3 regions of the Variovorax sp. VaC1 genome follow, and region 2 is predicted to be linked to each of the others. Evidence: predicted binding sites of a transcription regulator. Region 2 holds the regulator's gene; each other region holds the start of a gene.
The links. Region 2 encodes sigma-54, which starts transcription at its own class of promoters, with help from an activator protein. Its sites were predicted from a motif close to TGGCANGNAANCTGCTTT; they were not measured.
Positions count from the first base shown of each region.

Region 1: glnA (type I glutamate--ammonia ligase) is a predicted target of sigma-54. The motif match lies at 1,701-1,718, and genes of this name have one in related genera.
Region 3: ACGLHS_RS23815 (ammonium transporter) is a predicted target of sigma-54. The motif match lies at 1,537-1,554, and genes of this name have one in related genera.

Region 1 covers NZ_JBIGLT010000001.1:267,682-270,956, forward strand. The annotation lists gene ACGLHS_RS01280 (EI24 domain-containing protein) at 1-820, shown strand, start outside; gene ACGLHS_RS01285 (competence/damage-inducible protein A) at 817-1,617, shown strand; gene glnA (type I glutamate--ammonia ligase) at 1,764-3,179, shown strand.
Region 2 covers NZ_JBIGLT010000007.1:48,769-52,043, forward strand. The annotation lists gene ACGLHS_RS25795 (phospholipase D family protein) at 1-1,064, opposite strand, end outside; gene rpoN (RNA polymerase factor sigma-54) at 1,075-2,673, opposite strand; gene lptB (LPS export ABC transporter ATP-binding protein) at 2,828-3,275, opposite strand, start outside.
Region 3 covers NZ_JBIGLT010000006.1:199,346-202,620, forward strand. The annotation lists gene ACGLHS_RS23810 (succinylglutamate desuccinylase/aspartoacylase family protein) at 1-94, opposite strand, end outside; gene ACGLHS_RS23815 (ammonium transporter) at 265-1,467, opposite strand; gene ACGLHS_RS23820 (LytTR family DNA-binding domain-containing protein) at 1,655-2,608, opposite strand; gene ACGLHS_RS23825 (acyltransferase family protein) at 2,764-3,275, shown strand, end outside.

The DNA of each region.
Region 1 (3,275 bases), on a different contig from region 2:
GCTGCTGCCGCTGGGCCTGATGATCCTGCTGGCCTCGGTGCTCGGGTACTTCTATTGGGACGCGGCCGTGGTCTGGACGCGCGGCGCGCTCGATGCCTGGCCGCTGCTGGCCAGCTTCTGGTCGTGGATCGGCCGGCTTTTCTCGAGTGACATCAAGGCCATGCTGGCCCCGCTGGTCGTGGTGTTCGCCGCCACGCCGCTGGTCGTGCTGCTCTCGCTGCTGATCGTTGCCGGCTTCATGGCGCCGGCGCTCACCAAGCTGGTGGCCGAGCGGCGCTTTCCGTCGCTCGAACAGAAGAAGGGCGCTTCTTTCTTCGGCAGCGTGGCCCGTTCGCTCGGCGTCACCATCCTGGCGCTGATCGCCCTCGTGGTCTCGATGCCGCTCTGGCTCATTCCGCCGCTGGTGCTGATCCTGCCGCCGCTGATCTGGGGCTGGCTCACCTACCGCGTGATGAGCTTCGACGCGCTGGCCGAGCATGCCAGCCCCGAAGAGCGCGTCGCGCTGCTGCGCGCCCACCGGCTGCCGCTGCTGTGCATCGGCGTGCTGTGCGGCTACCTGGGCGCCGCGCCCAGCATCGTCTGGGCCTCGGGCCTGTTGTTTGCCGCCGCTTTCTTCGTGCTGATCCCGATCGCCATCTGGATCTACACACTGGTCTTTGCTTTTTCGGCGCTCTGGTTTGCCCACTACTGCCTCGACGCGCTCGGGCAATTGCGCGCCCAGCGCGCGGCGGCCGAGGCTTCGGCCACCGGCAGCGGCACCGAGGCCATCGAGACCTCGGAAGCCAACAAGGCCGCTCTTTCTCAATGGGGTTCACCATGACACGCGCATTCGGTCTCATCGTCGTCGGCGACGAGATCCTCTCCGGCAAGCGGGCCGACAAGCACATGACCAAGGTCATCGAGCTGCTCGCCGCGCGCGGCCTGCAACTCAGCTGGGCCGAGTACGTCGGCGACGAGCCCGCGCGCATCACCGCCGCGCTCGAGCGCGCCTTCGCCTCCGGCGACATCGTCTTCTCGACCGGCGGCATCGGCGCCACGCCCGACGACCACACCCGCCAATGCGCCGCCAAGGCGCTGCGCCTGCCACTGGCGCTGCACCCCGAGGCGGAGCTGCTGATCCGCGAGCGCATGCAGGACACGGCGCGCGAGCAGGGCGTGCCCTACGAGCCCGACCGGGCCGACAACATCCACCGGCTCAACATGGGCGTGTTCCCGCAGGGCGCCGCGCTCATCTACAACCCGTACAACAAGATCCCGGGCTTCAGCGTCGGGCATGTGCATTTCGTGCCCGGCTTCCCGGTCATGGCCTGGCCGATGATCGAATCCGTGCTCGACAGCCGCTATGCCGAGCTGTTCACCCGCAACGCCGTCGCCGAGAAGTCCGTGATCGTTTTCGGTGCCATGGAGGCCACGCTCACCCCGCTGATGCAGGCCATCGAAGACACGCACGCCGGCATCAAGGTGTTCAGCCTGCCCAGCGTCGATCACCCTGAATACGGCCGCCACATCGAGCTGGGCGTCAAGGGTGACCCGGGTCGGCTCGATGCCGCCTATGCCCAGCTGATCGAAGGGCTGCACACCTTTGATGCCAAGCTTGGCCCTGAATTGGTGCGTTAATGTTGAATGCACCAATTTGGTGAAATTTCGCCTCCATTTGGCGTATGCAGTGGTCACCAAAGCCTCTCGGGGTGAGGTGACAATGGCACAGAAACTGCATCCCTCGTCCCTGTATTCCTAACCACCATCCAACTCAGGAGAAACTGATGGCAAAGACCGTCGCCGATGTACTCAAGCTCGTCAAGGAAAACGAGGTCAAGTTCGTCGACTTCCGCTTCACCGACACCCGCGGCAAAGAGCAGCACGTGACCGTGCCTGTGTCGCACTTCGATGAAGACAAATTCACCTCGGGCCACGCGTTCGACGGCTCGTCCATCGCTGGTTGGAAGGGAATCGAAGCCTCGGACATGCAGCTCATGCCCGACCCGAACACCGCCAACATCGACCCGTTCTTCGAAGAAACGACGCTGATCCTGACCTGCGACGTGATCGACCCGGCAGACGGCAAGGCCTACGAGCGCGACCCGCGTTCGCTCGCCAAGCGCGCCGAGGCCTACATGAAGGCTTCGGGCCTGGGCGACACCGCTTTCTTCGGTCCGGAACCTGAATTCTTCGTGTTCGACGGCGTCCGCTGGAAGAACGACATGTCGGGCTGCTTCGTGAAGATCGAATCCGAAGAAGCCTCGTGGAACACCGACAAGGAATTCGAACACGGCAACACCGGCCATCGTCCCGCGGTCAAGGGCGGCTACTTCCCGGTTCCCCCGGTCGACAGCTTCCAGGACATGCGCTCGGAAATGTGCCTGGTGCTCGAATCGCTCGGCATCCCGGTCGAAGTGCATCACCATGAAGTGGCCAATGCCGGCCAGATGGAACTCGGCACCAAGTTCAGCACGCTGGTCCAGCGCGCCGACTGGGTCCAGCTGCAGAAGTACGTGATCCACAACGTGGCCCACGCCTACGGCAAGACCGCCACCTTCATGCCCAAGCCCATCGTCGGCGACAACGGCTCCGGCATGCACGTGCACCAGTCGGTCTGGAAGGACGGCAAGAACCTGTTCGCAGGCGACGGCTATGCAGGCCTCTCGGACTTCGCGCTGCACTACATCGGCGGCATCATCAAGCACGCCCGTGCCCTGAACGCCATCACGAACCCCGGCACCAACAGCTACAAGCGCCTGGTCCCCGGCTTCGAAGCCCCGGTGAAGCTGGCCTACTCGGCCAAGAACCGCTCGGCATCGATCCGCATCCCGTTCGTGGCCAACCCGAAGGGCCGCCGCGTCGAAGCGCGCTTCCCCGATCCGCTGATGAACCCGTACCTCGGCTTCGCTGCGCTGCTGATGGCCGGCCTCGACGGCGTGGAAAACAAGATCCATCCGGGCGAAGCCGCCAGCAAGGACCTGTACCACCTGCCGCCGGAAGAAGACGCGCTGATCCCGACCGTCTGCCACAGCCTCGACCAGGCGCTGGAATACCTGGACAAGGACCGTGCGTTCCTGACCAAGGGCGGCGTGTTCACCGATGCGTACATCGACGCGTACATCGAACTGAAGATGCAGGAAGTCACGCGCTTCCGCATGGCGACCCATCCGGTCGAGTTCGACATGTACTACTCGCTGTAATTGGCTCACCCTTAGGCTGTGTGTAAGCCTGATGGGTTATGAAAGGACGGCTTCGGCCGTCCTTTTTCCTTGGCCTGGAACATCTGGTCACCAGTG
Region 2 (3,275 bases):
AGCCCCGTGGCGCCGGGGATCAGGTAGGGCGAGACGATGGTCACCTCGGAGCGCGCGCGGCGCATCTGCTCGACCACGTTGTAGCGCACGCTGTCGACGTCCAGCAGCGGCACGCCGCCGTACGACGCGGTCTTGCCGATCACGCGGTCGGGCGAGTCGGCGTAGGCCTCGGCGGTGGTCCAGATCAGGCCCAGCTTGCCGGCGTCGAGGTCTTCGACCATCGGGCTGTAGCCGAGCACGTCGTTGGGCGCGGGCTTGGGCGGCGGCGGCGTGGTGTCGGGGCCAGTGGCGGCGTCGAAGCGCTTCTGCAGTTCTTCGCGCGACAGCCCGCTGGTCACCACCGACTGGATCGGCCGCACATAGACGCTGTTCCAGTACTGGTCGAAGAGCACGCCAAGGCGCGGAATCAGCGCACCGGTGACGAAGGTGTCGAGGTCGAGAAAGTTCTCGCCCGAAGTGCGCGTGAAGTACTGGTTGCCGATGTTGCGCCCCCCCGCCACCGCCATCGCGCCGTCGGCAATGAACAGCTTGTTGTGCATGCGGCGGTTGACCCGCTCGAAGTCGAACAGCGAGGCGGTAAAGCGCTTGAGCAGGCTGCCGCGCCCGGCCGGGAACGGGTTGAACAGGCGCAGCTCCACGTTGGGCGTGGCGGCCAGGCCGAGCAGCAGTTCGTCTTCGCCCGAGGTGTAGAGATCGTCCATCAGCAGGCGCACGCGCACGCCGCGCTGGGCCGCATCGCGCAGGGTGCGCAGCAGGTAGCGGCCGGTCTCGTCGTTCTCGATCTGGTAGTACTGCACGTCGAGCGAGCGCTGGGCGCGGCGCGCGAGCTGGATGCGCGTGTCGAAGGCGAAGTCGCCGCCGGGCATCAGGCGAAAGCCGCTCAGGTCGGGGTCGGGCTGCGACGCCAGCGCGATCTTGCCGAGCGCGGTGTCGGCCGAGACGGCCATGGCCTTGGTGGGCGGGCGCGGGGCCTCGTCGGGCAAGGTGGCGCAGCCAGCAAACAGGAGCACGGCCGCCATGGCGAAAACCCAGTGCCCACAACGCGACAGCAGGCGACGAGCCATCGGCGGCTTTCTACAAAGCCTTGCGCAGGTTCGCGGGCGCGATGCGCAGCGCCTCGCGGTACTTGGCCACCGTGCGCCGCGCGCATTCGATGCCCTGCTCTTTCAGCATCTCGGAGATCTGGCTGTCCGACAGTGGCTTCTTGATGCTCTCGGAACTCACGAACTGCTTGATGAGCGCGCGCACCGCGGTGCTCGACGCATTGCCGCCGGTCTCGGTGCCGAGCGCCGAGCCGAAGAAGTACTTGAGCTCGACCGTGCCGAACGGCGTGGCCATGTACTTGGCGGTAGTCACGCGCGAGATGGTCGATTCGTGCAGGCCCAGCTCGTCGGCGATCTCGCGCAGCACCAGCGGCCGCATGGCCAGCTCGCCGTGCACGAAGTAGCTCTTCTGCCGCTCGACGATGGCGTTGCTCACGCGAAGGATGGTGTCGAAGCGCTGCTGGATGTTCTTGATGAACCAGCGCGCCTCCTGCAGCCGCTGCGACAGCGCCTGGCTGCCTTCGCCCTTGTGCGACTTCAGCGCGCCGGCGTAGATGTCGTGCACCCGCAGGCGCGGCATGACCTCGGGGTTCAGCATGACGCGGAACTTGACGTTGGTGCCGCGCCCGGTCTTGGTGACGATCACGTCGGGAATGACGATGTTGCGCTCGACGTCGACGAAGCGGCGCCCCGGCTTGGGTTCGAGCCGCGCAATGACCTGCAGCGCCGAGCGCACCAGCTCTTCGCTGCTGCGGGTGAGCGTGGCCAGACGCTTGAAGTCGCGCCGCGCGAGCAGCTCCATCGGCTGCTTGCAGATGGCAACGGCGATCTTGTAGACCTGCGCCAGTTCTTCGTCTTCGCCCGCGTCTTCGGCGGCCAGCGCGCGCAGCTGGATGCACAGGCACTCGCCCAGGTCGCGCGCGCCCACGCCCACGGGCTCCAGGCTCTGCAGCAGGCCGAGCGCCACCTGGAAGTGGTGCACGAGGTCGTCGAACTGGTCGTTGTCGTCGCCCGCCAGGCCCGAAGCCAGGGCCGGCAGCGAGTCTTCGAGGTAGCCGTCGTCGTTGAGCGATTCGATCAAAAAGCGCAGCGCGGCGCTGTCGTTCTCGCCCAGGCGCAGGCTCAGGGCCTGGCGGTGCAGGAACGACTGCAGCGACTCCTGGCTGCGCGCGAGCTCGGTGGCGTCGGCGCGTTCGTCGTCGCCCAGGTTGTTCTGGCGCGCGGGTGCGTCGCTGCCCCACTCGCTGTCGTCCGGTGCCATGTCGACAGTGCCGTCGCCCTCCCAGTCGGGCTCGCGCTCGGCGATCTCGGCGGCGGGGCCGTCGGTGTCGGCTGCCGAGGCGGTGTCGGTGGACGCGGTCGTTGCGCTGGCGCTGGGCGCGGAGGAGAAGTCGCCTTCGCCGGCCTCGCCCGCTTCATCGCGCGGGACCGGCGTGTCGACGGCGTCGAGCCCGAATTCCTCGCGCGCCGCTTCTTCCGCGGTGCGTTCGAGGAACGGGTTCTCGTCGAGCATCTGCTCCACCTCCTGGCTCAGTTCGAGCGTGGAGAGCTGCAGCAGCCGGATCGACTGCTGCAACTGGGGGGTGAGCGCGAGATGCTGCGAGACGCGAAGGGACAGCCCTTGCTTCATGAGGAAACGGCTCCCCCCCAGGCTGCGCGCTTTGCGCCATGCCACTCCCCTGCCGGTAGCGGGCAAGCCGCTTCGGGCGGCCGTGCGCGACACCCTCCGCGCAGGAGCTCCGCTCGGATGACGGCCACGTTCATCCTTGACCCTCGCCGCACGATCACATCCGGAAGTGTTCGCCCAGGTACACCCTGCGTACTTCGGCGTTGTCGACGATCTCCGAGGGTGTGCCTTGTGCCAGCACATGCCCGTCGCTGATGATGAACGCGTGATCGCAGATGCCCAGCGTTTCACGCACGTTGTGGTCGGTGATGAGCACGCCGATGCCGCGTTCCTTCAGGAAGCTGATGATCCGCTGGATCTCGATGACCGCGATCGGGTCGATACCGGCGAAGGGCTCGTCCAGCAGGATGAAGCGCGGCTGGGTCGCCAGCGCGCGCGCGATCTCGACGCGACGGCGCTCGCCGCCCGACAGCGCAAGCGCCGGCGAATCGCGCAGGTGGTCGACCCGCAGGTCGGCCAGCAGTTCGGACAGGCGCTCTTCGATGTGCGCCTTCGACAGCGACACGAGCTTGCCGTTTTCGTCGGGCTCGCTCTGAAGCTCCAGC
Region 3 (3,275 bases), on a different contig from region 2:
CGAAGCGGTGCACATAGTCGATGCCGGTGTTGCCCTTGCGATAGGCGGAAAGGTCGCGGGGCAAGACTTCGAGAGCGGGGGGAGATTGGGTCATGGGGCTGTGTGGGGGATTGAAGCGAAGCGGTCGGGCGAGTTTGCTACAGATGTCAATTTTTCGCCTCGCGCACCCCGCCTCGCCTGCCTCGCCTGCCTTACCTGCCTCACCCCGCCTTGCCCTGCCTCACCCCGCCTTGCCCTGCCCGCCCTGCGCGCAGAGCCGCCCGCTTACCAGTTCACCTCGCGCTCCGGCGTGGCCGAGATGTGGTGGATCGACAGGTCGGCCCCGTCGTATTCCTCTTCCTGCGACAGCCGCAGGCCCATCGTCGCCTTGAGCGCGCCGTACACCGCCGCGCCCGCCAGCGCGGCCCATGCCACGCCGATGAGGGTGCCGATGAGCTGCGCCCAGAGGTTCACGCCGCCGATGCCGCCCAGCATCTGCGTGCCGAAGATGCCGGCCGCGATGCCGCCCCAGGTGCCGCACAGGCCATGCAGCGGCCACACGCCGAGCACGTCGTCGATCTTCCATTTGTTCTGCGTGAGCGTGAACATCTTGACGAAGATGGCGCCCGCCACGCCGCCCACCACCAGCGCGCCCAGCGGGTGCATCAGGTCGGAGCCGGCACACACGGCCACGAGCCCCGCGAGCGGACCGTTGTAGACGAAGCCCGGGTCGTTCTTGCCCATGGCCAGCGCGACCAGCGTGCCGCCGACCATCGCCATCACCGAGTTGACGGCCACGAGGCCGGAGATCTTGTCGATGCTCTGCGCGCTCATCACGTTGAAGCCGAACCAGCCCACGCACAGGACCCAGGCGCCGAGGGCAAGAAACGGAATGTTCGACGGCGGATGCGCGCTGAGCGAGCCGTCGCCCCGGTAGCGGTTGCGGCGCGCGCCCAGCAGCAGCACGGCCGGCAGCGCGAGCCAGCCGCCCACGGCGTGCACGACCACCGAACCTGCGAAGTCATGAAACTCGTGCCCCGTGAGCGAGGCGATCCAGCCCTGGATGCCGAAGTGCTTGTTCCAGGCGATGCCCTCGTACAGCGGATAGACGAAGCCGACGATCACGGCGGTGGCGATCAGCTGCGGCCAGAACTTGGCCCGTTCGGCGATGCCGCCCGAGATGATGGCCGGGATGGCGGCCGCGAAGGTCAGCAGAAAGAAGAACTTGACCAGCTCGTAGCCGCTTCTTGCCGACAGTTCGGTGGCGCTCACGAAGAAATGCGTGCCGTAGGCCACGCCATAGCCCACGAGGAAGTAGACGATGGTCGACACCGAGAAGTCGACCAGGATCTTCACCAGCGCATTGACCTGGTTCTTCTTGCGCACGGTGCCCAGTTCGAGAAAGGCAAAACCGGCATGCATGGCCAAGACCATGATGGCGCCGAGAAGGATGAACAGCGCATCTGCGCCCTGTTTGAGTGCGTCCATTGGAGCTTCTTGCAGTTTTTGATTTGAATTGGTGCGTCGCACCCGAATTGCTCGGGGCGCCGGCGCAAGAAAGCAAAAATGGTGCCTAGAGGCTCTTTGATGGTGCAAAACGAACCATTAGCGGGACGATTCACCCGCTCACGCACCGGAACAGGCCATCGCCTGCCGTGTTGCCCGCTGCCCCGATTCAGCCGGCACCGGCGCGCAGCGCGTCGCGGTAGCGCCGGCTGCAGGGCACGGTGGTGCCGTCGTGCATGTGCAGTCGGGCGTCGCCGCCGTCCATCGGCTCGATCTCCTTGATGCGCCCCAGGTTCACCGCGTGGCTGCGGTGCACGCGCACGAAGCGCGCGGGGTCGAGCTGGGTCAGGAAGTCGGTGAGCGTGGCGCGCAGCAGGTAGTCGTGGCCGTTGACGTGCAGGCCGACGTAGTTGCCCTCGGCCTGGAGCCAGTCGATGTCAGTGGCGGCAATCAGGAATTCGCGGCGCAGCTTGCGCACCAGAAAGCGCTCGGGGCGGGCGACGGGTTGCGGTGGGGGCACTTCCGGCATCGAGGATTCGAACCCCTTCGGTTCCGCCAAAGCCGGGCCCAAAGGCGGCAGCGATGGCTCGGCCACGCCCTCCTCCGGCGCATCGAGCACCCGTGCCTCGCCCTGCAGCCGCAGCACGAACAGCCGGTAGGCCCAGATGCCGAAGATCATCGAGGCGTAAACGCGCACGTCCTTCAGGTACTCGTAGCCCCACTGGCTCACCCACCCGCCGAAGTCGTAGTGCGACCCGGCCATGGCGTAGACCAGCGCGCGCAGCCCGAACATCGCCACCACGTGGACCACGCTGAAAACAACGCTGGCCGCTACGTGCCAAGCCAGAAAGCGCACCAGGTGATTGCGCGCCAGCGGCGCCAGCCAGCGCTCGGTGGCCACCAGCGCCGGCACCAGCAGCAACAGCACGAAGTGGCTCGACACCTCCCAGGTCGCGACCTGCCATCGGGGGTGCGGCATGGCGGCGCGCGTGCTGGCGTCGACGATCGCGACGACGGTGCTGAAGGCGGCCTGCAGCGTCATCAGCACGATCCAGAAACCCACCTCCACATAGCGGCGGATCGGCTCGTAGCGTTCGTACAGGTTCTTGCGTGGTTCTCCCATGGCCGGAATTCTCGCGAAAACACCCCCTGGGACCGGCGAATTTCGTCCCTCGGGGCCACCGCTCGTCACAAAGCGGGGGCGATCCGTCCCGCCGACACGCAGTGCAGGGCCGGCGCGGCCGAGCATCGCGGCTTCTTTGCTTCAAGGAGCCCGCCATGCGCGCCACCGCCGCCCCGCCCGACCACGCCGCCGCCGCCCCTCATCGCCGCCACGACATCGACGCCCTGCGCGCCCTGGCCTTTCTGTTCGTGATCCTCTATCACGTGGGCATGTATTACGTGGCCGACTGGCCCTGGCACCTGAAAAGCCCGCACGCGGCCGAGTGGCTGCAATGGCCGATGCGCATCCTCAACCTCTGGCGCATGGACCTGGTGTTCCTGATCTCGGGCGTGTCGCTCGGCTTCCTGAGCCGCGGCCAGGGCACCTGGAGCCTGTTGCGCAGCCGTGGCGTGCGGCTGATGCTGCCGCTGGCTTTCGGCATGGCAGTGATCGTGCCGTACCAGGCCTATGCGCAGGGCGTGGCCAACGGGTTGGTCGCGCCGGGCTTCGGCACCTTCTTGCTGCGCTACCTGTCGATGGCCGAGCCGTGGCCGCGCAAGGCCTTCGACGGCGCGGAGTTCGGCATCACCTGGAACCATCTCTGGTACCTGCCCTACCTGTTCGCCTA